2 regions of the Paenibacillus crassostreae genome follow, and region 1 is predicted to be linked to the other one. Evidence: predicted binding sites of a transcription regulator. Region 1 holds the regulator's gene; the other holds the start of a gene.
What was found. The regulator CtsR, encoded in region 1, represses protease genes until heat stress. The targets are predictions, from matches to a motif close to ATGGTCAATAAAGGTCAAACA.
Positions count from the first base shown of each region.

Region 2: the regulator CtsR is predicted to act here: its motif matches at 13,576-13,596, upstream of clpP (ATP-dependent Clp endopeptidase proteolytic subunit ClpP).

Region 1 covers NZ_CP017770.1:3,211,161-3,227,481, forward strand. Annotated here, with positions in the region: gene LPB68_RS14620 (molybdopterin-dependent oxidoreductase) at 1-465, opposite strand, end outside; rRNA gene LPB68_RS14625 (16S ribosomal RNA) at 960-2,515, shown strand; tRNA gene LPB68_RS14630 (tRNA-Ala) at 2,619-2,691, shown strand; rRNA gene LPB68_RS14635 (23S ribosomal RNA) at 2,882-5,812, shown strand; rRNA gene rrf (5S ribosomal RNA) at 6,010-6,126, shown strand; gene LPB68_RS14645 (CtsR family transcriptional regulator) at 6,760-7,221, shown strand; gene LPB68_RS14650 (protein-arginine kinase activator protein McsA) at 7,249-7,773, shown strand; gene LPB68_RS14655 (protein-arginine kinase McsB) at 7,801-8,868, shown strand; gene clpC (ATP-dependent protease ATP-binding subunit ClpC) at 8,924-11,377, shown strand; gene radA (DNA repair protein RadA) at 11,721-13,088, shown strand; gene disA (DNA integrity scanning diadenylate cyclase DisA) at 13,151-14,227, shown strand; gene pssA (CDP-diacylglycerol--serine O-phosphatidyltransferase) at 14,284-15,009, shown strand; gene LPB68_RS14680 (nucleoside triphosphate pyrophosphohydrolase family protein) at 15,124-15,519, opposite strand; gene LPB68_RS14685 (PIN/TRAM domain-containing protein) at 15,732-16,321, shown strand, end outside.
Region 2 covers NZ_CP017770.1:2,394,026-2,410,346, reverse strand. Annotated here, with positions in the region: gene rapZ (RNase adapter RapZ) at 1-882, shown strand, start outside; gene LPB68_RS11160 (gluconeogenesis factor YvcK family protein) at 897-1,883, shown strand; gene whiA (DNA-binding protein WhiA) at 1,889-2,818, shown strand; gene LPB68_RS11150 (HPr family phosphocarrier protein) at 2,916-3,185, shown strand; gene LPB68_RS11145 (methyl-accepting chemotaxis protein) at 3,363-4,868, shown strand; gene LPB68_RS11140 (SIMPL domain-containing protein) at 5,151-5,903, shown strand; gene LPB68_RS11135 (ABC transporter ATP-binding protein) at 6,317-7,291, shown strand; gene LPB68_RS11130 (ABC transporter permease) at 7,294-8,145, shown strand; gene LPB68_RS11125 (ABC transporter permease) at 8,142-8,948, shown strand; gene LPB68_RS11120 (polyamine ABC transporter substrate-binding protein) at 9,102-10,106, shown strand; gene LPB68_RS11115 (DUF2087 domain-containing protein) at 10,280-11,056, shown strand; gene LPB68_RS11110 (GIY-YIG nuclease family protein) at 11,077-11,484, shown strand; gene LPB68_RS11105 (PdaC/SigV domain-containing protein) at 11,614-12,699, shown strand; gene clpP (ATP-dependent Clp endopeptidase proteolytic subunit ClpP) at 12,896-13,486, opposite strand; tRNA gene LPB68_RS11095 (tRNA-Arg) at 13,671-13,745, opposite strand; gene LPB68_RS11090 (sugar-binding transcriptional regulator) at 14,040-15,098, shown strand; gene gap (type I glyceraldehyde-3-phosphate dehydrogenase) at 15,240-16,250, shown strand.

The DNA.
Region 1 (16,321 bases):
TAGTCGTTCAGGATGTTTGAGCCATGCAGTACGTGTAAGGGAATGATAGATGATATAGGGTAATCCAATCCATGTTAGTAGATCATGAATAAGTAGAGCGGAATTCGCCCATAGCGGACTGAATAGTCTGATCTGCCATAATATAATACCTGAACCAATCCAGCCTACTAATAAGATCAGAACAAACACAACGTTGAATTTTTGCCAAGGCTTTCCTCTGAGTTGTTTCCAATGTTTCTTGATAAGAAGAAAATAGTAGCCAATGGGAATCAGGAGCACTAGACCCACTCCCACATGAAGCCATTTGAGCCATACTCGACCTTCACCCAACACTTCTCTCCAGAAGCTACCGAGTAATATTAAACCACTAAGTGCTAATACAACGACAATCCAAGCGTTCCAATAATGGATAAAAGTTAGCTTACGACCATAGCTCTTAGTTATTCTAGATAACCAGTTCTTCAATGGATCTCCACCTTCCTTATGGAGTATATTATAGCTGTTGAATGATCTGTATTATATTACTCTTAATATAAGATAAGTTATGTTGATTAGATAGATTAATGTCTTAGTTCTATATGGAATAAAATACTTTTATTAAAAAGCTTGAATTATGTCGAATCCTGTGTTAAATTATTAAATGTCGCTTCAAGCAAGTGACTTATCAAGTCTCTCACAAGTAATAAAAAAAAGAGTTGACATTGATAGATAAGATATGATATATTATTGTTCTGCCCCAAACGACACATTGTTTGAAAGCAGACCAAATAAGTTCTTTGAAAACTGAACAAATGGATGATATGATTTTTTTTACAAAAAGAACATTTATGTTCTTGTCAGTTTGTTTCAAAATGAGCGAATCGCTCTTTTCATAGTTCGTTCCAAATCGCTGCAAAGCTAATTTGAAACGAACTCCTGATGAAATTAAGATCACTGCAAAGTCGATCTGAAATTCATCCTATATGGAGAGTTTGATCCTGGCTCAGGACGAACGCTGGCGGCGTGCCTAATACATGCAAGTCGAGCGGAGTGATTTGAAAGCTTGCTTTCAAATCACTTAGCGGCGGACGGGTGAGTAACACGTAGGTAACCTGCCTGTAAGACTGGGATAACTACCGGAAACGGTAGCTAATACCGGATAACTTGTTTCCTCTCCTGGGGAGACACTAAAAGGCGGAGCAATCTGCCACTTACAGATGGGCCTGCGGCGCATTAGCTAGTTGGTGAGGTAACGGCTCACCAAGGCGACGATGCGTAGCCGACCTGAGAGGGTGAACGGCCACACTGGGACTGAGACACGGCCCAGACTCCTACGGGAGGCAGCAGTAGGGAATCTTCCGCAATGGACGAAAGTCTGACGGAGCAACGCCGCGTGAGTGATGAAGGTTTTCGGATCGTAAAGCTCTGTTGCCAGGGAAGAACGCTTGGGAGAGTAACTGCTCTCAAGGTGACGGTACCTGAGAAGAAAGCCCCGGCTAACTACGTGCCAGCAGCCGCGGTAATACGTAGGGGGCAAGCGTTGTCCGGAATTATTGGGCGTAAAGCGCGCGCAGGCGGTCATTTAAGTTTGGTGTTTAATTCCAGGGCTCAACCCTGGGTCGCACTGAAAACTGGGTGACTTGAGTACAGAAGAGGAGAGTGGAATTCCACGTGTAGCGGTGAAATGCGTAGATATGTGGAGGAACACCAGTGGCGAAGGCGACTCTCTGGGCTGTAACTGACGCTGAGGCGCGAAAGCGTGGGGAGCAAACAGGATTAGATACCCTGGTAGTCCACGCCGTAAACGATGAGTGCTAGGTGTTAGGGGTTTCGATACCCTTGGTGCCGAAGTTAACACATTAAGCACTCCGCCTGGGGAGTACGGTCGCAAGACTGAAACTCAAAGGAATTGACGGGGACCCGCACAAGCAGTGGAGTATGTGGTTTAATTCGAAGCAACGCGAAGAACCTTACCAGGTCTTGACATCCCTCTGAATCCACTAGAGATAGTGGCGGCCTTCGGGACAGAGGAGACAGGTGGTGCATGGTTGTCGTCAGCTCGTGTCGTGAGATGTTGGGTTAAGTCCCGCAACGAGCGCAACCCTTATGCTTAGTTGCCAGCACATAATGGTGGGCACTCTAAGCAGACTGCCGGTGACAAACCGGAGGAAGGTGGGGATGACGTCAAATCATCATGCCCCTTATGACCTGGGCTACACACGTACTACAATGGCCAGTACAACGGGCTGCGAAACCGCGAGGTGGAGCCAATCCCAACAAAGCTGGTCTCAGTTCGGATTGTAGGCTGCAACCCGCCTACATGAAGTCGGAATTGCTAGTAATCGCGGATCAGCATGCCGCGGTGAATACGTTCCCGGGTCTTGTACACACCGCCCGTCACACCACGAGAGTTTACAACACCCGAAGTCGGTGGGGTAACCCGCAAGGGAGCCAGCCGCCGAAGGTGGGGTAGATGATTGGGGTGAAGTCGTAACAAGGTAGCCGTATCGGAAGGTGCGGCTGGATCACCTCCTTTCTATGGAGAATCGTTTCCTGCAATGGAAACATTCAAATAACGGCCGACATATGTCGCCGTAAACATCATATCATCTCATTTGTTCAGTTTTGATGGAACTTATGGGGCCATAGCTCAGCTGGGAGAGCGCCTGCCTTGCAAGCAGGAGGTCAGCGGTTCGATCCCGCTTGGCTCCATCAATAACTTCATCAATTTGATCCTTGAAAACTAGATAACGAACGAATTTGCAAGTTGAAACATTCTTGATGATTTTTAAATTGGATTTCATCAATTTCAAATTCATCACTTTTATATTTACGTTTTGTTACTTGTTAACAAAACAAAGTGTAAAAGTAGCTACAATATTTTCTCTTTGAGAAAAATTGAGGTTAAGCTACTAAGAGCACACGGAGGATGCCTAGGCGCTAGGAGTCGATGAAGGACGTGGCGAACAACGAAACTGCCTCGGGGAGCTGTAAGCAAGCTTTGATCCGGGGGTGTCCGAATGGGGAAACCCGGCTGTGGTAATACGCAGTCACTCCCACCTGAATACATAGGGTGGGTAGAGACAGACCAGGGGAACTGAAACATCTAAGTACCCTGAGGAAGAGAAAACAATAGTGATTCCGTCAGTAGCGGCGAGCGAACGCGGATTAGCCCAAACCAAGGAGCTTGCTCCTTGGGGTTGTGGGACGTCTCGCATGGAGTTACAAAGGAATATATTAAGCGAAGAGGTCTGGAAAGGCCCGGCATAGAAGGTAAAAGCCCTGTAGCTGAAAATGTGTTCCCTCCGAGACGTATCCCGAGTAGTGCGGGGCACGTGAAACCCCGTATGAATCCAGCAGGACCATCTGCTAAGGCTAAATACTCCCTAGCGACCGATAGTGAAACAGTACCGTGAGGGAAAGGTGAAAAGCACCCCGGAAGGGGAGTGAAATAGAACCTGAAACCGTGTGCTTACAAAAAGTCAGAGCCCTATTAATGGGTGATGGCGTGCCTTTTGTAGAATGAACCGGCGAGTTACGTTCCCGTGCAAGGTTAAGCTGAGAAGGCGGAGCCGCAGCGAAAGCGAGTCTGAATAGGGCGACATATAGTACGTGGACGTAGACCCGAAACCGAGTGATCTACCCCTGTCCAGGGTGAAGGTGCGGTAACACGCACTGGAGGCCCGAACCCACGCATGTTGAAAAATGCGGGGATGAGGTGGGGGTAGCGGAGAAATTCCAATCGAACTCGGAGATAGCTGGTTCTCCCCGAAATAGCTTTAGGGCTAGCCTCGGATGAAGAGTCGTGGAGGTAGAGCACTGATTGGGTGCGGGGCCCGCAAGGGTTACCAAGCTCAGTCAAACTCCGAATGCCATGTACTTATATCCGGGAGTCAGACAGTGAGTGCTAAGATCCATTGTCGAAAGGGAAACAGCCCAGACCATCAGCTAAGGTCCCCAAGTGTGTGTTGAGTGGAAAAGGATGTGGAGTTGCACAGACAACCAGGATGTTGGCTTAGAAGCAGCCACCATTGAAAGAGTGCGTAATAGCTCACTGGTCGAGTGACTCTGCGCCGAAAATGTAACGGGGCTAAACACACCACCGAAGCTATGGCTAGATGCTAATCGCATCTGGGGTAGGGGAGCGTTGTATAGAGGTTGAAGGTGTACCGTGAGGAGCGCTGGACACTATACAAGTGAGAATGCCGGTATAAGTAACGAAAAGATCAGTGAGAATCTGATCCGCCGAAAGCCCAAGGTTTCCTGAGGAAGGCTCGTCCTCTCAGGGTAAGTCGGGACCTAACGCGAGGCCGAAAGGCGTAGTGGATGGACAACAGGTTGAAATTCCTGTACCACCGTAATCCGTTATGAGTAATGGGGTGACGCAGCAGGGTAGTGACGCGGACTGATGGAATAGTCCGTCTAAGCAGTGAGGCTTGTGTGTAGGCAAATCCGCACACTAATAGGCTGGGCTGTGATGGGGAGCGAAAATTATAGTAGCGAAGGTCATGATCTCACACTGCCAAGAAAAGCCTCTAACCAGGAGAAGGTGCCCGTACCGCAAACCGACACAGGTAGGCGAGAAGAGAATTCTAAGGCGCGCGGAAGAACTCTCGTTAAGGAACTCGGCAAAATGACCCCGTAACTTCGGGAGAAGGGGTGCCCCGGTAGTGTGAATAGCACGAGGGGGCCGCAGTGAAAAGGCCCAAGCGACTGTTTAGCAAAAACACAGGTCTGTGCGAAGCCGTAAGGCGAAGTATACGGGCTGACGCCTGCCCGGTGCTGGAAGGTTAAGGGGAGTGGTTAGGGGAAACCCGAAGCTATGAACCGAAGCCCCAGTAAACGGCGGCCGTAACTATAACGGTCCTAAGGTAGCGAAATTCCTTGTCAGGTAAATTCTGACCCGCACGAATGGCGTAACGATTTGGGCGCTGTCTCAACGAGAGATCCGGTGAAATTTTAATACCTGTGAAGATGCAGGTTACCCGCGACAAGACGGAAAGACCCCATGGAGCTTTACTGCAGCTTGATATTGAATTTGGGTACGATTTGTACAGGATAGGTGGGAGCCTGAGAAATAGGAGCGCAAGCTTCTATGGAGGCGCCGTTGGGATACCACCCTGATCGTATCTAGGTTCTAACCTAGGACCGTAAACCGGTTCGGGGACAGTGTCAGGTGGGCAGTTTGACTGGGGCGGTCGCCTCCTAAAGAGTAACGGAGGCGCCCCAAGGTTCCCTCAGAATGGTTGGAAATCATTCGAAGAGTGCAAAGGCAGAAGGGAGCTTGACTGCGAGACCTACAAGTCGAGCAGGGACGAAAGTCGGGCTTAGTGATCCGGTGGTACCGCATGGAAGGGCCATCGCTCAACGGATAAAAGCTACCCTGGGGATAACAGGCTTATCTCCCCCAAGAGTCCACATCGACGGGGAGGTTTGGCACCTCGATGTCGGCTCATCGCATCCTGGGGCTGAAGTAGGTCCCAAGGGTTGGGCTGTTCGCCCATTAAAGCGGTACGCGAGCTGGGTTCAGAACGTCGTGAGACAGTTCGGTCCCTATCTGTCGTGGGCGCAGGAAATTTGAGAGGAGCTGTCCTTAGTACGAGAGGACCGGGATGGACGCACCTCTGGTGTACCAGTTGTTCCGCCAGGAGCATAGCTGGGTAGCTACGTGCGGACGGGATAAGCGCTGAAAGCATCTAAGCGTGAAGCCCCCCTCAAGATGAGATTTCCCAATTAGTAAGACCCCTTGAAGACTACGAGGTAGATAGGTTGGAGGTGGAAGTGCAGTAATGCACGGAGCTGACCAATACTAATCGGTCGAGGGCTTATCCTAAAAGTTTTCCGTAGGAAAACTAACTTCGGAAGCATTACGCTTTACATCGAAGGAAGAACTACGGAGACAAGTGTTTCAATGCAGATTCGTTCGTATCTAGTTTTCAGGTGATCAAACATCTGATAGCTGCATGTCCTTTCTAAGGGCTGATATTTTCTCGCAGCGATTTCGAGAAGCGTAAGCTTCGAAAAATCACGTTTGGTGGCGATAGCGGAGGGGTTCCACACGTACCCATCCCGAACACGACCGTTAAGCCCTCCAGCGCCGATGGTACTTGGACCGCAGGGTCCTGGGAGAGTAGGACGTCGCCAAGCATAAGAACCACTATTGATTTCGATCAATGGTGGTTTTTCTTTGTGTTTTTTGGTAACTATAGGATTTCTGAATGAGCTAAGACAACTACTTTACTTTTAATTAATTTATTCATTTTGAGTTGCTTCATCAGATTTATTAAGTAATCGATTCAGTTTAAGTAGTCTGCTCCTCCGAAAACCCGAGATTTTCAGAGAAAGATTCCTTCACTCACAAATTAGTTGTAAAAAGTGCAGCTAATATTGAGGTAATGATGGCAAATGGATTTTTTCTGGTTATTAGATGTATTTAGCGCAATTAAAAATAGAAATCATCGATTATCGTCAGAATTAGGTGTACTTTATGTAGCTAATTTCAACTCTCATTAAAATTACATAAATCGCAAAGGTGGCATTTGGTGATATTAAGCAACACTTTTGAATTTTGGTGAAACAGCTAGTATAATTTAAGAAACAGGATAACCGTATCAGAAGTATCACAGCTATTACATATCCATAACCTCTCAAGAATATTTTTGTTCGGACAAGTCTACACTAAAAATATGTAAGAGCTATTGGCAAAATAAAAGAATATGATATAATATTAATAAAGTCAAAGAAAGTCAAAGTCAACCAATGACAACTGGAGGATGAGTGATGCGTAATATCTCTGATGTTATTGAACAATATCTGAAGAATATTCTGCATGAAAGTCCCGAAGGAACAGTGGAAATTCAACGCAATGATCTGGCTGAGAAATTCGTCTGTGTACCATCACAGATTAATTATGTCATCAGTACTCGCTTTACGTTAGAGAAGGGTTATCTTGTGGAGAGCAAGCGAGGTGGTGGTGGATATATTCGGATACAACGAATTGATCTTCCACAACACGCAGAACTTCATACCCATCTTCGACAGACGATTGGTGAGGTTATCGACCAGACTACAGCGGAAGGGCTGATCTATCAACTGGAAGGATCCTGTTTCTTAAGCAAACGCGAAGCTAATCTAATGCGTTCAGCGATCTCCAGGGAATGCCTCATGATCAAGCTACCTTACAGGGATGAGATTCGTGCCAGAATAATGAAAGCGATGCTGATCTCTTTATTAGGTAAATGACCTACGAAGAAAGGGAGGTACATCGAAATGCTTTGTCAAGAATGTGGTAATAAACCCGCAACACTTCATTTTACAAAGATCGTAAGTGGTGAGAAGACGGAATTTCATATTTGTGAATCATGTGCTCGTGAGAAGGGTGAGATGATTCCAGGAGTATCTGGAGGGTTCTCGATCCATAGTTTATTATCTGGACTTATTGATTTCGATACGGCTAACAAGATCAAATCTGGGGTTGGGAAAGATATTCAGCCACTTCGATGCGAAGATTGTGGAATGACGTACTCTCAATTCAGTAAGGCTGGACGCTTCGGATGTAGTTCATGTTATAAATACTTCAATACCCGACTAGATCCTTTGTTCAAAAGAGTTCATGGCAGTACTTCACATGTGGGTAAAGTTCCTATTAGGGGCGGCGCTCAAATACAAGTTAAGAGAAGATTGCAAGATATGAAGAATGAGTTGCAACTGAGAATTGCTCAAGAAGAATTTGAAGAAGCAGCAACACTTCGTGATCAGATTAGAGAGCTTGAGAAGGGTTCGATTGAACAGTAAAGTTCTTTCAAGAAGGAGGAATGCGTGATGCCAAATCTCCGGTTTACCGAAAAAGCGCTTAGTGACTGGATGCTCGGTAACGCAAATGATTCCGACATTGCGATAAGTAGCCGAGTTCGTGTGGCGCGTAATCTACAGCATATTCCATTCCCGTTGCTTGCGACCAGCGAGCAGTCTATGGAAGTGTTGGATCGCCTATCCGATATGGAGAAATATGATTCATTAAAGTCATTAGGAACGTTTTATATGCTTCCATTAGATGACATAGCACCACTTGATAGGAAAGTTCTGGTCGAGAAACATCTCATTAGTCCAAGTCTGGCGAATGAATCAGAACATGGTGCGGTTATTCTTAGTGAGGATGAATCCATTAGCATTATGATTAACGAAGAGGATCATTTACGTATACAATGTCTCTACCCAGGATTTCAAGTAAGAGAGGCTTGGGAGAAAGCAACTGTTATTGATGATATATTCGAAGCGCATATTGATTATGCTTTTGATGATACACGTGGTTATCTGACTAGTTGTCCTACTAATGTGGGAACAGGTCTCAGAGCATCGGTGATGATGCATTTGCCGGCTCTGGTGATGACACAGCAGATTAATCGGATTTTGTCAGCAGTATCCCAAGTTGGATTAACGGTACGTGGGATCTATGGTGAAGGTAGCGAAGCGGTGGGTAATATTTTTCAAATATCGAATCAGATTACACTAGGGCAGACGGAGAGCGAGATTATCGATAATTTGCATAGTGTCGTATTACAAATCATTGAACATGAGAAGAATGCTCGGGAACGGTTACTTAAAGAATCTAAGCTGAGAATGACGGATCGTGTACGACGTTCATATGGTATTCTATCTTATGCGGAAATGTTAGATTCGAAGGAAGCTGCTCAACGTTTATCAGACGTTCGTCTTGGCATGGATTTGGGTATTATTGAGGGAACCTCAACATCTGTTATGAATGAATTAAATGTGATGACCCAACCAGGATTTCTGCAAAAGACATTTGGGGAAGCCATGAATACAGAGGAACGTGACGTTTATCGAGCTAAGTTAATTCGAGAAAAGTTAAGTCCACAGCAACATTAACATTTATAACGAGATCAAAAATAGGAACTTAAATTTCATGGAGGTGTAGGAGATTATGATGTTCGGGAGATTTACGGAACGTGCGCAGAAAGTACTTGCTTTAGCTCAAGAGGAAGCAGTTCGTTTAGGACACAATAATATTGGTACAGAGCATATTTTACTTGGTCTAATTCGTGAAGGAGATGGGATTGCTGCGAAGGCACTCATTGGATTAGGTCTAGGACTTGAGAAGATACAAGACGAAGTGGAGACTTTAATTGGTCGTGGACAAGAGCAACCAACGAATATCGCTTACACACCACGTGCGAAGAAAGTCATTGAACTTTCAATGGATGAAGCCCGTAAACTGGGTCATACTTACGTAGGTACAGAGCATATTCTGCTTGGTCTAATTCGTGAGGGTGAAGGTGTAGCTGCACGAGTATTGAATAATTTAGGGATCAGCTTGAATAAAGCGCGCCAACAAGTCCTTCAACTACTTGGAAGTAGTGAAACTGTATCTAGCCATAGTGGTACACCAGCTAATGTGAATACACCAACATTGGACAGCTTAGCTCGCGATCTAACGGCGTATGCCAAAGAAGGTAATCTGGATCCTGTCATTGGCCGTAGTAAGGAGATTGAAAGAGTTATCCAAGTTCTTAGTCGTCGGACCAAGAATAATCCAGTCTTGATTGGTGAACCTGGAGTTGGTAAAACAGCGATAGCCGAAGGACTTGCACAGAAAATAATTAACAATGAAATTCCTGAGACGCTTCGTGACAAACGTGTCATGACACTCGATATGGGATCAGTGGTTGCCGGTACGAAATACCGTGGTGAATTCGAAGATCGTCTGAAGAAGATTATGGATGAAATTCGCCAAGCTGGTAATATCATATTATTCATTGATGAATTGCATACATTGATTGGTGCTGGTGGAGCTGAAGGCGCGATTGATGCTTCTAATATACTTAAACCTTCACTTGCTCGTGGTGAATTGCAATGTATAGGTGCTACAACGTTGGATGAATATCGTAAGTATATTGAGAAAGATGCAGCATTAGAGCGTCGTTTCCAACCTATTACGGTGGATCAGCCGTCACCAGAAGAAGCAGTTCAGATTCTATTCGGACTACGTGATCGTTATGAAGCACATCACCGTGTGAAGATTACGGATGAAGCCGTTATTGAAGCTGTTAAATTATCGGATCGTTATATTCCAGATCGTTTCTTGCCGGATAAGGCGATTGACCTAATAGATGAAGCTGGTTCAAAAGTAAGATTGAATTCATACACGATCCCACCTAACTTAAAAGATTTAGAAAGTCGTCTTGAAGATATTCGTAAGGAGAAGGATGCTTCTGTGCAAAGTCAGGAATTTGAAAAGGCAGCGGCACTCCGTGATACAGAACAGAAGATTCGTGAAGAGTTAGATGTTACGAAGAATCAGTGGAAAGAGAAACAAGGAAGTACCGACGCAGAAGTTACACCTGATGATATCGCGCAAATCGTGGCGAGTTGGACGGGGATTCCTGTTAGCAAACTAAAGGAAGAAGAAACACAACGGCTTCTGAATATGGAATCTATTCTACATGAACGTCTTGTGGGCCAAGAAGAAGCAGTCAAAGCCGTAAGTAAAGCCGTTCGTCGTGCTCGCGCGGGTCTTAAAGATCCGAAGCGCCCAATGGGTTCGTTCGTGTTCCTAGGACCAACTGGTGTAGGTAAGACAGAACTAGCACGTGCACTAGCTGAGGCGTTATTCGGTGATGATAATGCTGTGGTTCGGATCGATATGTCTGAGTACATGGAGAAACATGCTACTTCCCGCTTGGTTGGAGCACCTCCAGGATATGTAGGGTATGAAGAAGGTGGGCAATTAACAGAGAAAGTACGTCGTAAACCTTATTCTGTCGTGCTTTTAGATGAGATTGAGAAGGCACACCCTGAAGTGTTTAATATCCTGTTACAAGTACTTGAAGATGGTCGATTGACTGATTCTAAAGGCCGTGTAGTGGATTTCCGTAATACACTGATTATTATGACTTCAAATGTAGGTGCTGAAGCGATTAGACGTAATTCAACGTTGGGCTTTACAGCAGTACAAGATGGTGGAGCAGATTACTCCAACATGAAAGATAAAGTGATGGGTGAGTTGAAGAAAACCTTCCGTCCTGAATTCTTGAACCGGATCGATGAGATAATTGTGTTCCACTCCTTGGAAGAGAAGCATATTGCAGAGATTGTGACATTAATGTCCGAAGAACTTCGTAAGCGTCTGAAGGAACATGAAGTTGATTTCATTTTAACGGATGAAGCTAAAGCTTTCCTAGCCAAGGAAGGTTATGATCCTGCCTTTGGTGCTCGTCCACTTCGTCGGGCAATCCAGAAGCATATCGAAGATCGATTATCTGAAGAGTTGCTTATAGGTAATATCAGTAAAGGTGATTCACTTATTATTGATAAAGGTGAAGATGGATTGATTGTAACGAAGAAGGATTCATCAGATCTGTCACAAGAGACCGTGTAAATAAAATATACAACCGAAGAAGTGCCTGCCGATCCGTGGTGGGTACTTTTTCGTATAAAACAGGGTCAAATTATCATCTAAAGGGACTTTTTACTTATAATTATACGAAGAGATGTAAACTTTTTATCGAATATTTACGATAAATCTTAATAGATGGTAAACTGTAAGAATAGACATATTATTTAAAAATATAAGAAAGTATAAGTTTCACTTGAATCAATTTCATAATCGCCGATGGCTCTAAATCGATTTACGTAATTATGAAATTGATTCTTGATACTCTATTTCTTATGTTTCGACATTATTTGCAATTCTTACAAAGATATTTAATTAAGGAGAGACTATGGCTAAGCTTAAAACAAAATTTAACTGTACCGAGTGTGGTTATGATTCACCTAAATGGTATGGTAAATGTCCAGGTTGTCAGGCTTGGAATTCAATGGTGGAGGAGACCGATAGTGTCATTAAGACACAAGGTATGAACTCTTCTCTTTTTCAGAGTAAAGAAAAGCCACTTTCCATCATAAATATAGAAAGCAGCAAGGAAGGAAGAGTGCTTACAGGAATTGGGGAATTGAATCGTGTACTTGGTGGAGGAATTGTTCCAGGATCACTTATTCTTGTAGGTGGGGATCCGGGTATTGGGAAGTCCACTTTACTGTTGCAGGCGTCACATTCCCTCTCTATTTCTGGGCTTCGAGTATTGTATATTTCGGGTGAAGAATCCGTACAGCAGACGAAGTTACGTGCTGATCGACTTGGAGCACTCTCACCTGAGCTATATGTTTTGTGTGAGACTAATATGGAATCAATAGAAGAAGCTATTGAGAGTGTTAAGCCTGACTTTCTGGTGATTGATTCTATCCAGACCGTCTATTTACCTGAAGTAACAAGTGCCCCAGGAAGTGTAGCTCAAGTCCGTGAATGTACTGCTCGTTTCATGCGTGTCTCTAAGGGGCAAGGTATTGCTACCGTACTAGTCGGTCATGTAACTAAAGAGGGTGCTATTGCAGGGCCGAGAATGCTTGAACATATGGTGGATTGTGTACTTTATTTCGAAGGTGAGAGACATCATACGTACCGATTGCTCAGAGCCGTTAAGAACCGGTTTGGATCGACGAATGAAATTGGTATTTTTGAAATGGGTGAAAGTGGGCTTAACGAAGTGGAGAACCCATCCGAACTGTTCTTATCGGAGCGACCACTAGGCGTTGCAGGTTCATCCGTTGTTGCTAGTATGGAGGGCACAAGACCGGTACTTGTAGAATTACAAGCATTGATTACTACTACCAATTTCCCAGCACCGCGTCGAATGTGTACAGGGATTGATCACCACCGTATGAATCTTATTATTGCTGTCTTGGAGAAAAGAATGGGCTTGTCCCTTCAGAATCAGGATGCATATCTGAATGTTGCTGGTGGAGTCAAACTTGATGAACCTGCAGTTGACTTAGCTATCGCAGTGAGTATAGCTTCTAGCCTTCGAGATCTATCAACCAAACCCTTTGATGTATTCTTTGGAGAGGTTGGGTTAACAGGTGAAGTAAGAGGTGTATCCCGTGCAGAGCAACGTGTTAAGGAAGCAGAGAAATTAGGATTCAAAAGAGTAATTTTGCCTGAGAAGAGCCTGAAAGGATGGCGTCATCCCAAAGGAATAGAGCTAATTGGCGTAACTACGGTAGCGCAGGCACTAAAGGCGGCTTTAGATTGATTCTAGTTGTATTGATTAGCTAAATATTTGCTGTTGCGTTAAATTAGGGGGGCTTTTAACGGATGAAGGAAGCGAATCAATTAGATATAATGAGTGATTTACTTAGACTAGTTGCACCAGGTACTCCCTTTAGAGATGGATTAGACAATGTTTTACGCGCAAAGACGGGTGCATTGATTGTTGTAGGTTACAGTCCTGAGGTGATGGAGGTTGTAGATGGAGGGTTCTCGATTAACTGTGACTTTTCACCCAATTATTTATACGAATTGGCGAAGATGGATGGAGCCATAATATTGAGCGAAGACCTCAAGCGTATTCTATATGCTAATACACAGTTGATTCCTGATTCATCGATTTCATCATCTGAGACAGGAATAAGGCATAGAACCGCTGAACGGGTGGCGAGACAGACTGGTAAGCTAGTTGTATCCATCTCGCAACGTCGTACGATTATTACTTTGTATCAAGGGAATTTGCGATATACACTTAAAGAGATCGGTGTAATTCTGACGAAAGCTAATCAGGCTCTTCAGACATTGGAGAAATATAGAGCGGTTTTGAATCAATCTTTAACCAATCTGTCTGCTTCGGAGTTTGAAGAACTCGTTACAATCCCTGAAGTTCTCAGTGTAGTTCAGCGTGTAGAGATGGTACTCCGGATCAAATCAGAAATCAAACGTTATATTACGGAATTAGGAAATGAAGGACGTCTGATCAGCATGCAGCTTGAAGAGCTGGTTAGTAATATGGAAGTTGAAGCTTGGCTTCTGTACAAAGACTATGCTCGTGAGGATAAAGAAGATAAGATTCGTGAGGTCATTGCTGGACTTAAACGTGCGACCGATGATGAACTATTGGATCTGCATTATATTGCACGCCTTTTAGGGTATTCTTCATCGTCTGTCACTTCTGAGGAAGCGGTAGTCCCAAGAGGATATAGAGTCCTGAACAAGATTCCACGACTACCCAATGTGATCATTAATAACTTGTTAGAACGCTTCGAGCAATTGCCACAAATTATGACAGCAACTGTTGAAGAATTAGACGAAGTGGATGGAATTGGAGAGGTTCGAGCGAGAAATATTAAAGAAGGTCTCAATCGTCTACAAGAGCAAGTATTCATTGACAGGCAAGTTTAAATACCATACAATCAGTGGATGATCTGGGCCTATTTGAAACATATTGAGGTGAATGCATGATAACAAAGTCAATTCCAAACATGTTTACAATAGGTAACCTAGCTCTTGGAATGATTGCGCTAATTTTGGCATTGAACGGCAAGTACAGTATGGCTGCAATAATGATTATTATTGCTATGTTATTGGACGGTCTAGATGGGCGCGTAGCAAGAGCACTGCATGTACAAAGTGAATTTGGAAAAGAACTTGATTCACTTTCGGATGTGATCTCTTTTGGAGCAGCACCTGCACTTCTTATGTATATGGTAACATTACAGAGTATGCCGGAGTCAATTGCTTGGACTGCAACAGTTATCTTTCCGATCTGTGGAGCTATTCGTCTAGCCCGATTTAACGTTAGGGCAGGAACCACAGGTTATTTCATTGGATTACCTATTCCAGCTGCTGGAGGCGTTTTGGCAACATTATCACTTTTTCATAATGAGATCTCAGGAACTTATATGATTATAATTATGTTATTGCTATCTTATCTAATGGTTAGCAGGGTCAAATACCCTAACTTTAAGAAGGTCGGTCTTCCTAAAAAGGCAGTGCTTGGCGCACCGATTGTCATTGTTATTGCTGTAGCTATTGCAGTAATCTTTCCAGAACAAATATCGAAATTAATCTTTATTCCGCTTGTCATATACGCTATATATGGTGTGAAGCAAAATATAGAGACAGCTTTGAGGCGTCGTCGCCACAAGAAGAAAGAGGAAGACCCCCTTCATTTAGACAATTAATTGAAAAAGGTCTGAGCACCTCCATATATGTAAAAATAAAAAGCATTTATTTCATGCCCTTAAGGCAACGAGATAAATGCTTTTTTGTCTTTTCAAAGCAATAGGAATTCACTACTACGACATATTGAATAAACCCAATGTGGAACATTTCTTCGATTCTTCTTGAACAACTTCGTCCATATTAATCTCAAGTAAGTTACACAAAGCAGACATATAGAACATGTTCCGGCCTAATTCGGTGCTGATAATTTCTCTACAGTTCTCGCATAAATGTCCAGATACATGGGTTCCCACAACATCTTTCGAAGAAGCAAGATCTAATTCCGGTTCAAAAGTTTGTTGGGAAGCGTGTATTTCAATACAACCGCAGTCGGTTACAGCTTTGACAACGGCCCTATTCAATGACGCGCTACTCTGTCCATTCTTAGACATGACATCAAGCAGACTGCGGTGACGAAGTAATAAATCTGATACTTGATTCTGGAAATCTTGTAAACTAAGCGAGCTCATTTTATCGATCACCTCTAGTATTATGAATTGGGTTAATTATATGCCAGTCGTAAGATTGTTTTCAACTAGAAATGCATTGATCGTCATAAACTCTTTATTTATGGCGGATAAACTAAAAATGTTAAGTGTGACAGGGTTAATTTTTCTTGAATTGGATCATACTGGTTAGGGATATCTAGAAACGTAATATTATGAAGGAGGTGTGGGTTCTGATGTTGAAAAAGGTAATATTAACATTTCTCGGGCTATGTGGTGCATGGGCGGGCTATGTAATCTACGATCTGTTAGGGCAGTCGTTCCCAGAATGGATAACCCTATTTGGTGGGAGTGGCAGTGTATCAGGAGGATTGGTCTTTGCAGCGTTAGGTGCAATTTTATTTATGTTGATTGGCTCAATAAGTGCAGAACCCTTTATCAGTAAAATTCAGTCATTTGTGAGTTCTTTCTCAACGATGCCCATGAATGAATTGACGGCAGGAGCCACGGGATTAACAGGTGGCCTTCTAATGGCGTTGTTGTTGTATCCTAGCCTCGCTTGGCTCGGAACAGCGGGACAGTTGCTTGGCGTCGGAGTGACGCTTATATGCGGTTATATGGGTCTTAGAATCGCGATGGAGAAACGAAGCGAATTAGCGACCTTATGGACATCAGGTCGATGGGGCCGTGAGGAACTTTCCGATGAGAGAAAGCTAGAAGAACATAAAATATTGGATACGAGTGTTATCATCGATGGGCGTATCGCTGACATTTGTAAGACGGGATTTATTGAGGGGACGATTGTGATCCCTGAGTTCGTGCTTGA
Region 2 (16,321 bases), 820 kb from region 1:
CCGGCGATGGCCACCCTGATTATTATTACAGGTATGTCGGGTGCTGGAAAGACACTTGCTGTACAAAGCTTAGAAGATCTGGGCTTCTTCTGCGTGGATAATTTGCCACCGGTATTGATCCCTAAGTTCGCCGAACTTATTGAACAATCCAACGGAAAGATTGCCAAAGTAGCATTAGTGATCGATCTCCGTGGACGTGAGTTTTTCACTGCCTTATCAGAATCTTTGACCTATGTTAAAGAACACTTCACGATGGGGTGCGAGATTCTATTCCTTGACGCAACCGATTCTGTTCTAGTGCAACGTTATAAAGAGAGTCGCAGACGGCATCCATTAGCGCCTGAGGGGATGCCACTCGACGGTATACAATTGGAACGTAAGATGTTGGAGGAGCTCAGGAAATCCGCCACCCAGTTGATCGATACAAGTAATTTAAAACCAGGTAAACTGAAAGAGAAGATTATCTCTCGGTTCTCACAACTGGAGGCTAATTCATTATCTGTTAATATTACATCCTTTGGATTCAAATACGGGATTCCAATTGATGCGGATCTAATTTTTGATGTGAGATTTTTGCCTAATCCACATTATGTAGATCATTTGCGTCCCCGTACTGGTCAAGACAGTGAAGTATATGAGTATGTCATGAAATGGGCGGAAACCCAATTGTTCTTAACTAAACTATTGGATATGCTCCAATTCCTAATTCCGCAATATCATAAAGAAGGTAAGAGTCAGGTTATTATCGGTATTGGGTGTACAGGTGGTAAGCATCGTTCCGTTGCTATTGCCGAATATTTAGTTAAAATGCTGGGATCTAGTGAGACGGAGAACGTCTCAGTTAGCCATCGCGACTCTGATCGAGATCGTGACTGGCATTAATGAGGTGAAGTGTAATGGAAGCGGCAGAAGAGGAAAAAAAGCGTCCTCGAATTGTTGTCATGGGTGGAGGCACCGGGTTATCCGTCATGCTCCGAGGATTGAAAGAGAAGCCGCTTGACATCACGGCTATTGTTACGGTAGCTGACGATGGTGGGAGTTCAGGTATATTGCGAAGTGAATTGCAAATGCCACCACCGGGTGATATTCGTAACGTATTAACAGCACTAGCTGATGTTGAACCGTTACTTTCGCAAATGTTGAGTTATCGTTTCGCAAGTGGTTCAGGGCTGGCAGGGCATAGTTTAGGCAATTTAATCTTAGCAGGTATGACGGATATTACAGGTGATTTCGTATCAGCTGTAAGAGAATTGAGTAGGGTATTCGCTGTTCGTGGTCGAGTGCTGCCAGCTGCTGGTGTTGCAGTAAATCTTCATGCTGAGATGGAGGACGGAAGCATTGTAAGTGGAGAATCCAAAATCCCGGAAGCAGGGATGAAGATTAAGAGAGTTTTTCTTGATCCCGCTCACGTGGAGCCGTTGCCAGAGGCAGTTGAGGCAATCCAGCAAGCAGATGCGATTCTAATTGGCCCTGGGAGCCTATATACAAGTATTCTTCCTAATTTGCTTGTTCCCAAACTTGTAGAAGCTGTTTGTGCATCTAAAGCGATTAAGATATTTATATGTAATGTGATGACACAACCTGGAGAAACCGACAATTACACTGTAAATGATCATCTTAATGCGATTTATGATCATGTCGGTATACATCTTTTTGATTATGTTATTGTTAATAACGGTGAAATTCCGACTGGAGTTCAAGATAAGTATGCTGAAAAGGGAGCAAGACCAGTTCAGCTAGATTTGGATGAAGTGACAGGCAATGGTTACAAAGTTATTGCGGATACACTCGTACTTTTCCGAACTTATCTACGGCATGATGCTGAGAAACTAAGCCAACATATATACCAACTCGTACAAAATTGGACTTTACGTGAGAGGTGAATGACTTGTCGTTTGCGGCAGAGACAAAAAAAGAACTGACTAGGGTGGAAGGACAGGCATGTTGCGAGAAGGCTGAATTATCAGCACTGATTCGCATGAATGGTTCTGTCCAACTTTCGAATAAAAAGGTCATTTTGGATATCTCGACTGAAAATGCCGCGATAGCGAGACGAATTTATACCTTGATCAAAAAATTCTTCCAGGCACATACAGAATTACTTGTGCGTAAAAAAATGAGATTGAAGAAGAATAATGTATATATCGTACGCATACCTGCACAAGTTCAGGAGATTCTAAAAGAGCTTCATATTGTTTCTGAGGGGTTTCTTTTTACACAAGATATTCAATCTGGGCTTATACGTAAGAAATGTTGTAAACGGGCATACCTACGGGGAGCCTTTATGGCTGGTGGATCTGTAAATAATCCTGAGGGTTCATCGTATCATCTTGAAATTTATTCAATGTATGAAGATCATTGTAAGGCATTGGTCGATTTGGCTAATGAATTTAATCTGAATGCACGCTTTATTGAACGTAAGAAGGGGTTCGTGCTCTACATTAAGGAAGGTGAGAAAATCATTGAATTTCTTAGCTTAATTGGTGCACATCAATCTCTTTTCAAATTTGAAGATGTTCGCATTATGAGAGATATGAGAAATTCTGTGAATCGGATTGTCAATTGTGAGACAGCGAACTTAAACAAAACTATCAGTGCGGCAGTCCGGCAAATAGAGAACATTAAACTGCTGCAACGTGAAGTGGGATTAGATAATTTACCTGAGAAGCTTCGTGAAGTAGCAGAAGTACGTCTGGTGCATCCTGATATGAACTTGAAAGAAGTTGGTGAGATGCTTAAAGGCACGGTCAGTAAATCCGGCGTGAATCATCGATTGCGTAAGATTGATGAGATGGCAGATAAGATTCGTAAGGGTTGAGTTTTTCTTCTAGTGTCCTTCATGTTATAATGATATAATGGTTTTAAATGAAATTAGTGTAAATTGATCAGATTTATAAATTAGGGGGTAAGTTTCCATGACAAAGCACCCGGTAGTAGTCCGTCTTAAGACGGGTCTCCATGCCAGACCGGCAGCATTGTTCGTCCAAGAAGCGAATAAGTACTCGTCTGAAATTTTCGTGGAAAAAGATGATAAAAAGGTGAATGCTAAAAGCATTATGGGAATTATGAGCCTTGCAATCAGCTCCGGAACGGAAATTAATATTAGTGCAGATGGCGCTGACGCTGAGCAGGCTGTAACCGCTTTAGTGAGTTTAGTAAGTAAAGAGGAATTAGAGAACCAATAGTGTTGACGTTCACATAACAAAGAGCAGCTAACCCCTTGAGGGCTGGCTGCTCTTTGTTATTATTCCCCAATAAATTAATACTCATGATAGATAAGATATCTGTCGATATATATTATGTTCTATACAACGACATTAATAATAAGTGTTGCCAAGAATTCACATCACAGGGGGTTAATTATGAAAATTAAAAATATTCTACGAATAGGTAGCAAAGACGGTGATGAGCTCCTTAGTGTGAAGGAACAGGATGTTATGAGACGGAATATGGTGCTCATTATTGCGTTTAGTATTGCTGTATTGATGAGTATCGCTGCCATTAACTTATCTGATCTTTTTGCAATGACTAATATCACTTTTGTGATAAATGCAATCACATTAGGAATAATGCTCTTATTTCATAGTAAGCGTAAGTATATCCATCTAACTTCTTATCTAGGGGTTCTAGGGGTGATATTGACTTCCAGTTTACAGATAATCTATACACCTTCTATGAATGGTTTAAGCTCAGTATACTATTTAATTATTCTATCTCTAATCACTATGAAGGCAACTCTAACGATCATTACTATGGTTTGTGGAATGGGAATGGCGTATGTTTTGGTTATGGTAAAGGGAGATCAAGTTGGTGTGAATCCAGAGGATAGTGTTGGATTATTAGTTATTTATATGATTGTATGTTTTATGATTGTGCTACTATTACGTGCTTCCAGTAAACTAATGAAAGATACAGACGATGCGCGTAAGCAGACTGAAATTTTACTTGATGAACAACGTCTGCATAAAGAACAACTGTTGCATAATGTCGTAACGGTCACTCAGCATATGATGGAAGTTACACAGTCGATGGAAGAAAATACAGCATCTTTCCAACAAATGAATGTTGCATTCCAAGAAATAGCTACAGGTGCTGTAACTCAGGTTGATACTACATTATCTATTAATGATTCAATTCAGCAGATGGCGGAAATGATCCAGGGGATGACCACATCGACTGAGACATTATTGATACAGACCAATGAGACTAATCATCTTTCAGAAACAGGCAAGGGTAAAGTAGAAACGTTAAAAGATGCCATTATCGAATTTAAACTAGAAATTGATGGAATGGCTACAGATATTGAAGAGCTTACGCAACGTGTGAATGAAACCTCTCAATTTAGCCAGACTATTCGTGAGATTGCCAATCAGACGAATCTTCTTTCGTTAAATGCGAGTATTGAAGCTGCACGAGCAGGTGAATATGGGCAAGGATTCTCCGTAGTTGCCCGGGAAATACGAAAATTATCAGAGCTTACTTCCACAGCGGCCGAGCAGATAACGCAACAACTTCAGAACTTCACCGTGAAGACCAATGAAACGCTACTGAGAATGAACTTGGTAGCGGAACAAATGACATTAAGTAGTGAGTTAACCCAAGAGACATCAGAGTCATTTGATTCTATAAAAGGATCTATCGGAGAACTTTTGCAGGTATCACAAGAATACGGCAGTATGATGCACGAAGTGACTCAGTACTCAACTTCCGTTGGAGATTCAACGAATCACTTAGCATCTGTTAACGAACAGACTTCAGCAACATTACAAGAACTATCTGCAACTTTACAGTTATTACTTGAGAATAACCAAATGAGTATGGAGAGTACGAAAAAAGCCGAGCAGAATCTCAAAGCTATTGTAGAATAATTTCTTTTCCAACCTATGCAACATTTACCTTTACTTCTCGTCTAGAAAGTAAAAGAAGGAAAACTTCGTAAAACTCAAGAGTAAATGCTTACGAAGAGAGTTTTCTCGAAGTATTGCACAAGAAGTAACGCTCAAAAACTTTGGTATATGCTTTCGATGCTAGTTTTTTTACGAAGTATATCGAGAAGTGATGCTCAAAAACTTGGATTATGCTTACGAAGAGAGTTTTCTCGAAGTATTGCACAAGAAGTAACGCTCAAAAACTTTTAGGAGGGTATAATCATGAAATGGGTAAAAAAATTAGGGTTGGTTGTAGTGGCGAGTACGTTAATTCTCGGAATATCTGGGATTACGAACTCAATAGGAGGCACAGCACAAGTTTTTGCGGCGGAAGAACCGCGTAATGTTGTTAATGTGATTGGATCAGGGGAAATATCAATTACACCGGATATCGCCTACATTTCTATTGGTGTTACATCGCAAGCCGATACGGCTCAAGCTGCACAACAAGCAAATGCAGCTAAGATGAAGAAGTTGAATGACGTGCTGAAAAATACTTGGAAGATCGTAGATAAAGATATTAAGAGCACGCAATTCCATGTACAACCTAATTATACGTACACAGAAAAAGAAGGCCAGAAGATTAAAGGTTACAATGCTAATCACAGTATTGAAGTAACTTACCGTGACCTTGCCAAGATTGGTGAATTACTCGATGCAGCTTCTAAGGCAGGAGCTAACAACATCGATAATGTACGATTCTCAGTTGAGAACCGTGATCAATATGAAACTCAAGTGATTGAAAAGGCAATGGCGAATGCTAATCTGAAGGCTAGTGCTATTGCCAAGGCAGCGAATCGGCAGCTAGGAATCGTTCTAGTCGTTAGCCAAGGAGATAGTAGTGCACCAATTGTATATGCGCAGAATGAAATGCTACAGGCTAAAGTCTCCATGGACACTGCAGCCTCGACTGCTATTGAGACAGGAGAAGTTAAAGTATCAACACAGCTTAGCGTTCAATATGAGCTCAAGTAATTGTTGAAATACTAATTAATGTTGCCTTGTAAAGTCGCGATTCTCAGACAATCTATGTCGAGAGAATGCGACTTTTTTGATAATATAAGAAAGCATAAGTTTCTCTTGATCTTAATGATTATGATACTGTCCGTCACGATTTTGTGATAGTATAGGGTGAATTAAAGTCTAAATTCATAGAAAATTGTTGTACCTTCTGCTGAAACACGTTATAGTGAATATGCGAATTTGGTCCATGTACCAATTTAACTAACCATTATATCCATTTATGAATAGTTTAAAGATAAGTAAGCCATACAATATGATATGGCTTATTAGAAGTGTTAGAGGGTTATAATGGACGAAATATTGTCCAAGAGCAGGACGACATAGCTATATTGTGTAATCGATGAAAAAAGGGGTTGGTATTTATTATGATTGAACTCGTGCAGGTGGAGAAGCAGTTTGAAGGACAAGTTGTGGTGCATCCATTGTCTTTGATAATTAAGGAAGGTGAATTCCTTACACTATTAGGACCAAGCGGATGTGGGAAAACGACTATTCTACGTATGATCGCTGGTTTTGAACAACCCTCCAAGGGGAATATTATACTTGATGGACATGATGTAACGGATGATCCTCCAAATCTAAGGGATTTGAATTTGGTGTTTCAACATTATGCTTTATTTCCTCATATGACTGTAGAAGAGAATATTGCCTTCGGTCTGAAAATGAAAAAAGTCCCCAAAGACCAACAAATTGCACGAGTGGCAGAAGCTGTTCAAATGACTCAATTAACAGCTCTGACTTCCCGGTATCCTCATCAACTCTCAGGAGGCCAACAACAACGGGTAGCTATAGCTAGGGCAATAGTGAATAGGCCCAAAGTACTACTACTTGACGAACCTCTAGGGGCCTTGGATTTACAACTTCGCAAAAATCTGCAAACCGAGCTCAAGCATCTACAACGGACACTTGGAATTACATTTGTCTACGTTACTCATGATCAAGAGGAAGCGATGATGTTATCTGATCGCATTGTTATTATGAATAATGGACAGGTAGAGCAGATTGGCACTCCCAAAGAAATCTATGCCACACCACAAACACTTTTTGCCGCAACCTTTATCGGAGAGAATAATATATTCACTTCACCCGAAGGTCTGTATGCTGTGAGACCAGAGAAGCTACGTCCACAGCGGAATCTAGAAAACGCAAATAAAATAGGTATTATTCAAGATATTATGTATATGGGAAATGTTCATAAATTAATCGTTGAGCTACAACAAGATGATATGCAAACGGCGATGAGTGTAACCATTGCACTTGATTTGTCGGATGAAGAGTCGTGGCAAGTAGGTGAACGGATCGGGGTGAACTGGAATCCTAAGGATGAGGTGGTGATCTAACCATGAACAAGTCCAAATGGCTCCTGACTCCAGTTTTGGTCTGGTTAGGTCTATTCCTAATCGTGCCCATGCTTATTGTTGTGGCGATGTCTTTCATGCAACGAGACACGCTAGGTAATGTTGTTTTTAGTTTTAGTTGGGAAGGTTATAAGACATTTTGGGATTCTCTATACATAGGAATCTATTGGGATACGATTGTATTATCCGTCTCGACGGCATTGATATGCTTAATTGTTAGTTATCCATTGGCATACTATATAGCAGGCTCCTCTCCCCGTATACAGAAATGGGGGCTGATCCTGATTACGATTCCATTCTGGATTAACTTCCTTATTCGGACTTACGCATGGGTGCTACTGCTTCGAACACAAGGTGTAGTAAACAATATTTTAATGCATTGGGGATGGATTGATGAACCTTTGCAAATGCTCTATACCAAAGGAGCTGTACTCCTAGGAATGGTATATAATTTTATTCCCTTTATGGTGTTACCACTGTACGTAGCTATCGAGCAAATTGATCGACGATTGCTAGATGCTGCAAGTGATCTAGGAGCTAGTCGCTGGAAGGCGTTCTGGCATATCACTTTGCCACAAAGTAAAGCTGGTATAATTACAGGCTCAGTTCTCGTATTCGTATCTACAGCAGGGATGTTTGTTGTTACGGATATTCTAGGAGGATCTAAGTCTTCTATGATAAGTAACATCATTCAGTCTCAGTTCCTTGGGGCACGTAATTGGCCTTTCGGTTCAGCGCTTTCGGTCATCTTTGTCCTGACATCGCTTGTGCTGATTGTATTGTTTAACCAAGTGATGAAATCGCGTAGCGATCGTGTTAAGGAGGGGAAAAGATGAACAAAAAAGGACATCCTCTTCTAAGTATTCACTCTATATTATTAATGATCTTCATTTATGTGCCTATCGTATTAGTGATGGTGTATTCTTTTAACAACACACGACTTGCAGGGGATTGGCAAGGGTTTACTTTTGATTGGTATATTTCTCTGTTACAAGATCGTAACGTATTGGATGCTCTAATGAACAGTCTGATTGTGGCTGTTGTCTCTACCGTTCTGGCTACGATAATTGGTACAATTGCAGCTTTATCTATGAGAGATTTGGGTAAGAGATTAAAGGCCCCAATGAATGGTTTATTATATATGCCTATTATTATTCCAGATATTATCATGGGGATATCATTGTTAGTGTTGTTTAGCCAACTGCATATTCCATTAGGAAAAATGACAATTATGATTGCTCATATAACCTTCAGTGTTTCCTATGTTTATGTGATGGTGTCCGCAAGATTCGCAGGAATGGGTAGACAACTTGAAGAAGCATCGCAAGATCTTGGTGCTACATACTGGGAAACCTTCCGTTATGTAACATTACCACAAATTACACCAGGTATTATCTCAGGTGCATTGATTGCATTCACGCTTTCATTAGATGATTTCATGGTTAGCTTCTTTGTTGCAGGACCAAGCTCAACAACGCTTCCGATCTATATCTTCGGGCAAGTGAAGCGAGGCATATCGCCTGAAATTAATGCATTATGTACTTTGCTTATTCTAGTTAGTATTTCGTTGATCTTGTTATCGCAGTACTTCATGAATCGCGGACGAGGACAAAAGAAACGAAATACATTACCTTTTTAAAAGCGACATACAGAACGGGAGAATATATTAATAATGGGTAGATGACTCGTTCCTAAGGGCGGATCTTTACCCCTAACATAAGATGATGTGACGAAAGAGAGGAGATATGTAACTGTGAAACAAACAAAATGGATAAGCCTGCTGATAGCAGGAATGATGGCGATAGTACTATTAAGTGGGTGTTCTTCTAAGGAAACATTGCATCTTTACAGCTGGGCAGATAACTTTGATGAAGCGGTATTAGCTGACTTCGAAGAAGAATTCGATATAAAAGTTACGTATGATGTCTTTGCGAATAACGAGGACTTATTAGCTAAGATCAAAGCGGGTGGCGGAGGTTACGATCTGATCCAACCTTCTGATTATATGGTGGAAACGATGATTAAGAATAATCTTCTTGAACCTTTGGATAAGAATAATATCCCGAATTTCAATAACATCGCGGATACATTCAAAGATCCTACATTCGACCCAGGTAATCAATATTCCATCGTCTATACTTCTGGTGTAACGGGAATTGCCTACAACAAGAAGTACATTAAAGATTCCATTGATAGTTGGGATGATCTATGGAATCCGGAATATGAAGGTAAAGTATTGCTACTAGACGATAATCGCGAAGTGATTGGGATGGCACTGAAGAAGAATGGCTATTCTAATAGCTCTACCAATGAGACAGAAATTAAGACAGCTGTAGATGATTTGAAAGCTCTATTACCGAGCGTACTTGCGTTCGATACCGATACTATCAAACAAAAGATGATTCAAGAAGAAGGCTGGATTGGCACGGTATGGTCTGGAGATGCGGCTTATATTGTTAATGACAATCCGGACATTGCTTATGTTGTGCCTAAGGAAGGTGCCACAATGTTCTCTGATAACTACGCTATCCCCAAAGGGGCTAAGAATAAAGCCTTGGCGGAGAAATTTATCAATTACATGCTGGACCCTGAAGTGAGTGCGAAGAATTACGAGACAATTGGTTACAGTGATCCTAACACGAAGGCGATGGAATATCATTCTGAAACCTATCGTAATAACACCATGATTAATCTTTCTGAAGATGAATTGAGTCGGACGGAGTGGCTGAGTGATGTAGGCGATACTCTACAAGTATACGATCGCTTCTGGACTGAATTGAAAAGTGGTAGAGAATAACATTCGCGAAGTTGATAAGATATTGAGTTGAATGAGGAGAAGGTTCGAAGCTAGGATGTCGTCCAGCTTTGAGCCTTTTTTTGCCATTTAAAACGATGAATGGTTGCTTAATAGTAAACGATATTATATAATGTTTGTTAAATAGCAAACAAAATTGAAAGGTGTCTATAATAATGAGTTATATATCTGAAATATTCTGGAACGCTAGTATAGAAGAAATTAAACAAGGGTACGTGTTCGATCAGGAACGCGAGGTCTATGTATGCGTAGTCTGCGGTAAGCGTTATGAGAAAGGCATTATTTATAAAGATGAAGATGTACTATACGAAGCTGAGAAATATGTCCGCCGGCATATCACAAGTGAGCATATATCGATGGTTGATTTTTTGCTGGGGTTAGATAAGAAGTTGACCGGATTAACGGATTTGCAGCGGACACTATTGAATTTTTTTCAAACGGGATTAAGTGACCAAGAGATCGTTAAAGAATTAGATGGGGGGAGTACCTCTACTATTCGTAATCATCGGTTTACGTTACGTGAGAAAATGAAGCAGGCCAAAGTATTTCTATCCATCATGGAGCTTGTCGAGGAGAAATCAAATAGTAAAAGTCGGTATATTCAAATTCATGATGCTCCCTCATTGCTGGATGAGCGGCATTCTATTACGGAAGAGGAGAACGATCATATTCTGAGTTCCTATTTTAAACATGGTTTAGCTGGACCTATGACGGAATTTCCCAAGAAGGAGAAGCGTAAAATAGTCATTTTGCGACATCTTACTCAATTTTTTGATGTTCAGAGGTTCTATACAGAGAAGGAAGTTAATGAAATCCTGAAGCATCGTTTAGATGACTATGTGACATTGAGAAGGTATTTAATCGAATATGGATTTATGGATCGAGAACCGGACGGTAGCCGATATTGGGTGAAAAGTAAACAAACAAACTAATTATGAAAGAAGGGTGTATTATGGATCAGCAAAGACGTAAACAACTAGTAGAAGAGTATCAGCAACAACCTCGTAAAATGGGAGTTTATCAAATTCGTAACTTGACCAATCATAAGATATGGATTGAGAGCAGTCTGAATCTATACGGAGCTTACAATAAAGATGTATTCATCTTGAATATGGGTAATCACGATTGTGTGGCATTGCAGCTAGATTGGAAGGTATATGGTGAACAGCAATTCGAAATGGAAATATTAGAACAAGTGAAGCTTGAAGAAGGAGAATCACTGATTGGTATGATCCCATTGAACGTCCCTATAAACCATCCAACGAATAAAAAATATAAGAAAGAGTTACAAAAGTTGGAGCAGAAGTGGTTGGATAAGCTGCAACCTTATGGAGACAAGGGATATAATCAGGAATCCTAGTATTCATCTCGATTTTGTTACCCGGTTGTTACCTAGCTGTTATGTCCCTGTCATGCAACTGTTACCATATCCCTCCATGATTTCGGTATACTGAAACAATAACTCGAATAATGTGGAGGGAATTTTGTTATGAATAAGGCTTTGAAGAGATGGTCTACTTTGACTTTAGCAGCTGGGCTTATAATCACGGGTTTTGGATATACAGGACAAGCAACAGTTGTTGCGGCAGGAAATACGAAGAATATTGCGGTGGTACCCTCGGTTATTTTGAAATGGAAAGGAACTACTCTCACCCAGAAGGGACTAATCAGTAATGGGAATACACTTATTCCTGTAACCCTATTGCGGGATCAACTTGGACTTTCCTTGAATTATAATCCAGGTACGAGAACGTATAGTCTTGGAAGTGGTTATAGACAGTTGAATATGGATGTCTCGGAGTACGGAGTGAATACTAATGTAAATAACTTCTATTTGAATGAATATGAAGTGAAAAATATCGGAGGAAAGTTATATATTCCATTTAAATTAATGAGTGACTACTTGGGGTACGAAGGTGTATGGAATTCTGAACTTAAGTCGCTAAGTATTACTCCTAGATTACAGAATGACCTTGAGATCACAACAAAAGTGTTGGAATCGAATACGAAGGATGCATTATTCATTGTACGTTATCCTCAGATTAGTGGACTAGCAGATGCAAAGGTTGAGAAAATAATCAATTCTAAGCTGGAGAAACTTAAGGATGATTTCGTAGATGCCTCGAAAGAGCAAGCTACTAAGAGGGACAGCTCTATTGAACACACCTATCAATTCTTTCAGAATTACGTCGTTTCATATAATGAGAATGACGTGCTAAGTATAGTTATAGATCAGTATGGATATACGGGTGGGGCACACGGAGGTACACTTCGTATCGGAATGAACTTCTCCTTAGTTGACGGTGAGTTGTTATCGCTTGCTGATCAGTTGAAAGAGAAGAATGCCGATTATGCAACGGAGCTAGATAAGCATGTTGTGAAGGGACTCACAGAGATCAACGGTTATGTTGAGGATTATAAGGGAGTAACGTCTGAATCCAATTATTATTTGAAATCAGAAGGCATAGCCCTATTCTTCCAACAGTATGAATATACGCCTTATGCTGCAGGTATTCCTACGTTCGTGGTTCCATATCAACAAATCCTTCCAAAAGGTACAAGCATGTTTAAATAAATCGATAGTAAGAGAAATATATCTAACATAAGAAACGGCTGTATCGTCCTTAATGAAGGACGACACAGCCGTTTCTACTTGAAATATAAGAAAGTATAAGTTTTACGCTATACTTTATGTCTTATATTTCTCGCTTAAACACTTACCGTCCTTATAAGGACGCCTAAGGCGTTTATGCTTGATTGTAGGGTTAATCTTAAAGAGCTATTGGCTTCTCAATAACCTTGTCAATAAGGCCATATGTTGCAGCTTCCGCAGCACTCATGAAGTAATCACGATCTGTATCCTTCTCAATGCGTTCAATCGGCTGTCCACTACGTTCAGCTAAAATACGATTTAACTTATCACGCAATTTGAGAATACGACGAGCACGAATCTCGATATCCGATGCTTGACCTTGTGCACCACCTAGAGGTTGGTGAATCATAATCTCACTATTGGGCAATGCATATCGTTTACCAACGGCTCCTGCAGTCAATAAGAATGCACCCATAGAAGCGGCCATCCCTACACAAATTGTGGATACATCCGGTTTAATGTATTGCATCGTATCGTAAATCGCCATTCCGGCTGTAATGGATCCACCAGGGCTGTTTACATATAAGGAGATATCTTTCTCCGGGTCCTCAGCTGCAAGAAATAGCATTTGTGCAATAATGGAATTGGCAACCATGTCATTAACCTCAGAACCTAAGAAAATGATGCGATCTTTCAGTAGTCTGGAATAGATGTCATATGCGCGTTCACCGCGGTTACTTTGTTCAACGACCATAGGAACAAAACCCATGTGGAAAGCCTCCCTTTATAGAAACTAGATTAGTTGTTCATTGTAAATACGATTGCCGTATTTACCACTTCATAAACATTTTAAAACATAAAGTCAGGGAAAGTCAAACTATTGGTAAAAAAAAGAGCCATGATTGGCTTTTGTCTTGGTTGGTTAATGATATAAAGTGATAACGCTATGATTATGGTGCGCCCGCGAGGAATTGAACCTCGATCTCAGGCTTCGGAGGCCTACGTCATATCCATTTGACCACGGGCGCATAATGCAATAGCAAAAATGATTATATGATATATCAGCTAGAATAGCAAGGATCGCGGATTTTAATTTTATCCTGATGAATGATCACAAAATGGTATCTAGCTCAAATAATATCGTATGCAAGGCTTAGTGTGGCAAGGATCATAGTCCTGTTATGTATAAGAAAAGAAAGCGAGGAGAAATATACTAATGAATACTTGCAACAGAAGCAAATATTGGTTAGAATAGTGGTGGGACTTAAAAAGTTAACCCGGGACATTTTAGGGCCATGTAGAAAGTAGCAGGGGTGGAAAGCATGCGGAATTTATTAGAAATACAAAAGCAGCTTCTGCCTGATCTCATGGAAACACTCAAGACAAGGTATAGTATTCTTCAACGGATCATGTCATTTGATATGATCGGACGTAGAACACTGGCCGCGTCGCTCCATATGACGGAACGCGTGTTGCGGTCTGAGACGGATTTATTGAAATCACAAGGACTTATTGAGATTGAAAGCATGGGAATGAGGATTAGTGATTCGGGTAAGAAATTGCTGGAGTCATTGGAGCCTATCGCTAAAGATCTATTTGGACTCACTGATTTAGAAGATAAAATTCGACTAGCATATGGACTACGCAAGGTAGTGATTGTGCCTGGTGATTCTGAGTCATCATCGTTCTCTAAACGAGAACTAGGGCGTGCAGGAGCGAAGGCACTGTTAAGCGTCATGGGCAATGAAGATATAATCGCTGTCACAGGAGGATCTACACTTGCTGCGGTTGCTGAGCAACTATCTCAACCAGTATCGGCACATGTTAAACGAACTTGGTTCGTACCAGCCCGCGGCGGCTTAGGAGAAAGCGTGGAGTTCCAAGCGAACACCGTTGCTTCTACAATGGCTAAGAGTGTAGGAGCCCAATATCGATTATTACACTTGCCGGATTTACTCAGCGAAGATGCTTATCAATCGCTTGTCCAAGATATTAACATTCAGGAAATTGTTCATATTATCAGACAATCACGGATCATTGTGCACGGTATTGGTGATGCCATGGTGATGACACGTCGTAGAAAGCTAGATTCAACTACGGTTGAAGCCATTAGAGCAGACGGTGCTGTTGCGGAGTCGTTTGGATATTATTTCAATGATGAAGGTGCTATGGTGCATAAGATGATGATTCTAGGCCTTCGGCTCGAGGATATCATGAACACTGAAATTGTTATTGGGATTGCAGGCGGTAAGAGCAAAGCTAGAGCAATACACGCCGTTCTCAGGTTCGGACAGGAAGATATACTCGTTACTGACGAGGCAGCTGCCCTGGAAATTGAGAGAGAGATGGATGAACAGACTCAAACGGATACCCTAAAGTGATATGAAGTATCGCTAACATCGTAAGGATAAACTCTTTGAAAATAGCCGTTTCTGCTTGTGAAACACATATTATCTGATGTCTTGACAGGTGTAACAGCCTTTCTTGAATAAATAAAACGAAATTTGGGAGGAACTATTCTAATGACAGTAAAAGTTGGTATTAATGGATTTGGACGTATTGGTCGCCTTGCATTCCGCCGTATTCAAGCTGTGGAAGGTATTGAAGTAGTTGCTATTAATGACTTGACAGACGCTAAAATGTTAGCTCATCTATTAAAATATGATACAACACAAGGCCGTTTCGACGGTGACGTTGAAGTTCATGACGGATTCTTCAAAGTAAATGGTAAGGAAGTAAAAGTTCTAGCTAACCGTAACCCTGAAGAATTGCCTTGGGGAGATCTTGGTGTAGAAATCGTTCTTGAATGTACTGGATTCTTCACAACTAAAGAAGCAGCTGAGAAACATCTAAAAGGTGGCGCTAAAAAAGTCGTTATCTCTGCTCCAGCTACTGGTGACATGAAGACGATCGTTTACAACGTTAACCATGAAATTCTTGATGGTTCTGAAACTGTAATTTCTGGTGCTTCTTGTACAACTAACTGCCTTGCACCAATGGCAAAAACTTTACAAGATAAATTCGGAATTATTGAAGGTTTGATGACTACAATTCATGCTTACACTGGCGACCAAAACACTTTGGATGCTCCACATTCTAAAGGTGATTTCCGTCGTGCTCGTGCAGCAGCTGAGAACATCATCCCTAACACTACCGGTGCTGCTAAAGCAATCGGCCTAGTTATTCCTGAACTTAAAGGTAAATTGGATGGTGCCGCTCAACGTGTTCCAGTTGCAACTGGATCATTGACTGAATTGGTAACTGTTCTTGAGAAGAACGTAACTGTTGAAGAAATTAACGCAGCTATGAAAGCAGCTTCTGATGTTGATTCTTATGGATACACAGAAGACGAAATCGTATCTTCTGATATCAAAGGTATTACATTCGGATCATTGTTTGACGCTACTCAAACAAAAGTATTGACTGTTGGCGACAAGCAATTGGTTAAGACTGTAGCTTGGTATGACAATGAAATGTCTTACACTGCACAATTGGTTCGTACTTTGGAACACTTCGCTAAATTGGCTAAGTAATATTGGCTAAAGCTTGAGAACATTTAAAGAGCGGAAACGGATTTTAATGTTTCCGCTCTTTCTGAAATATA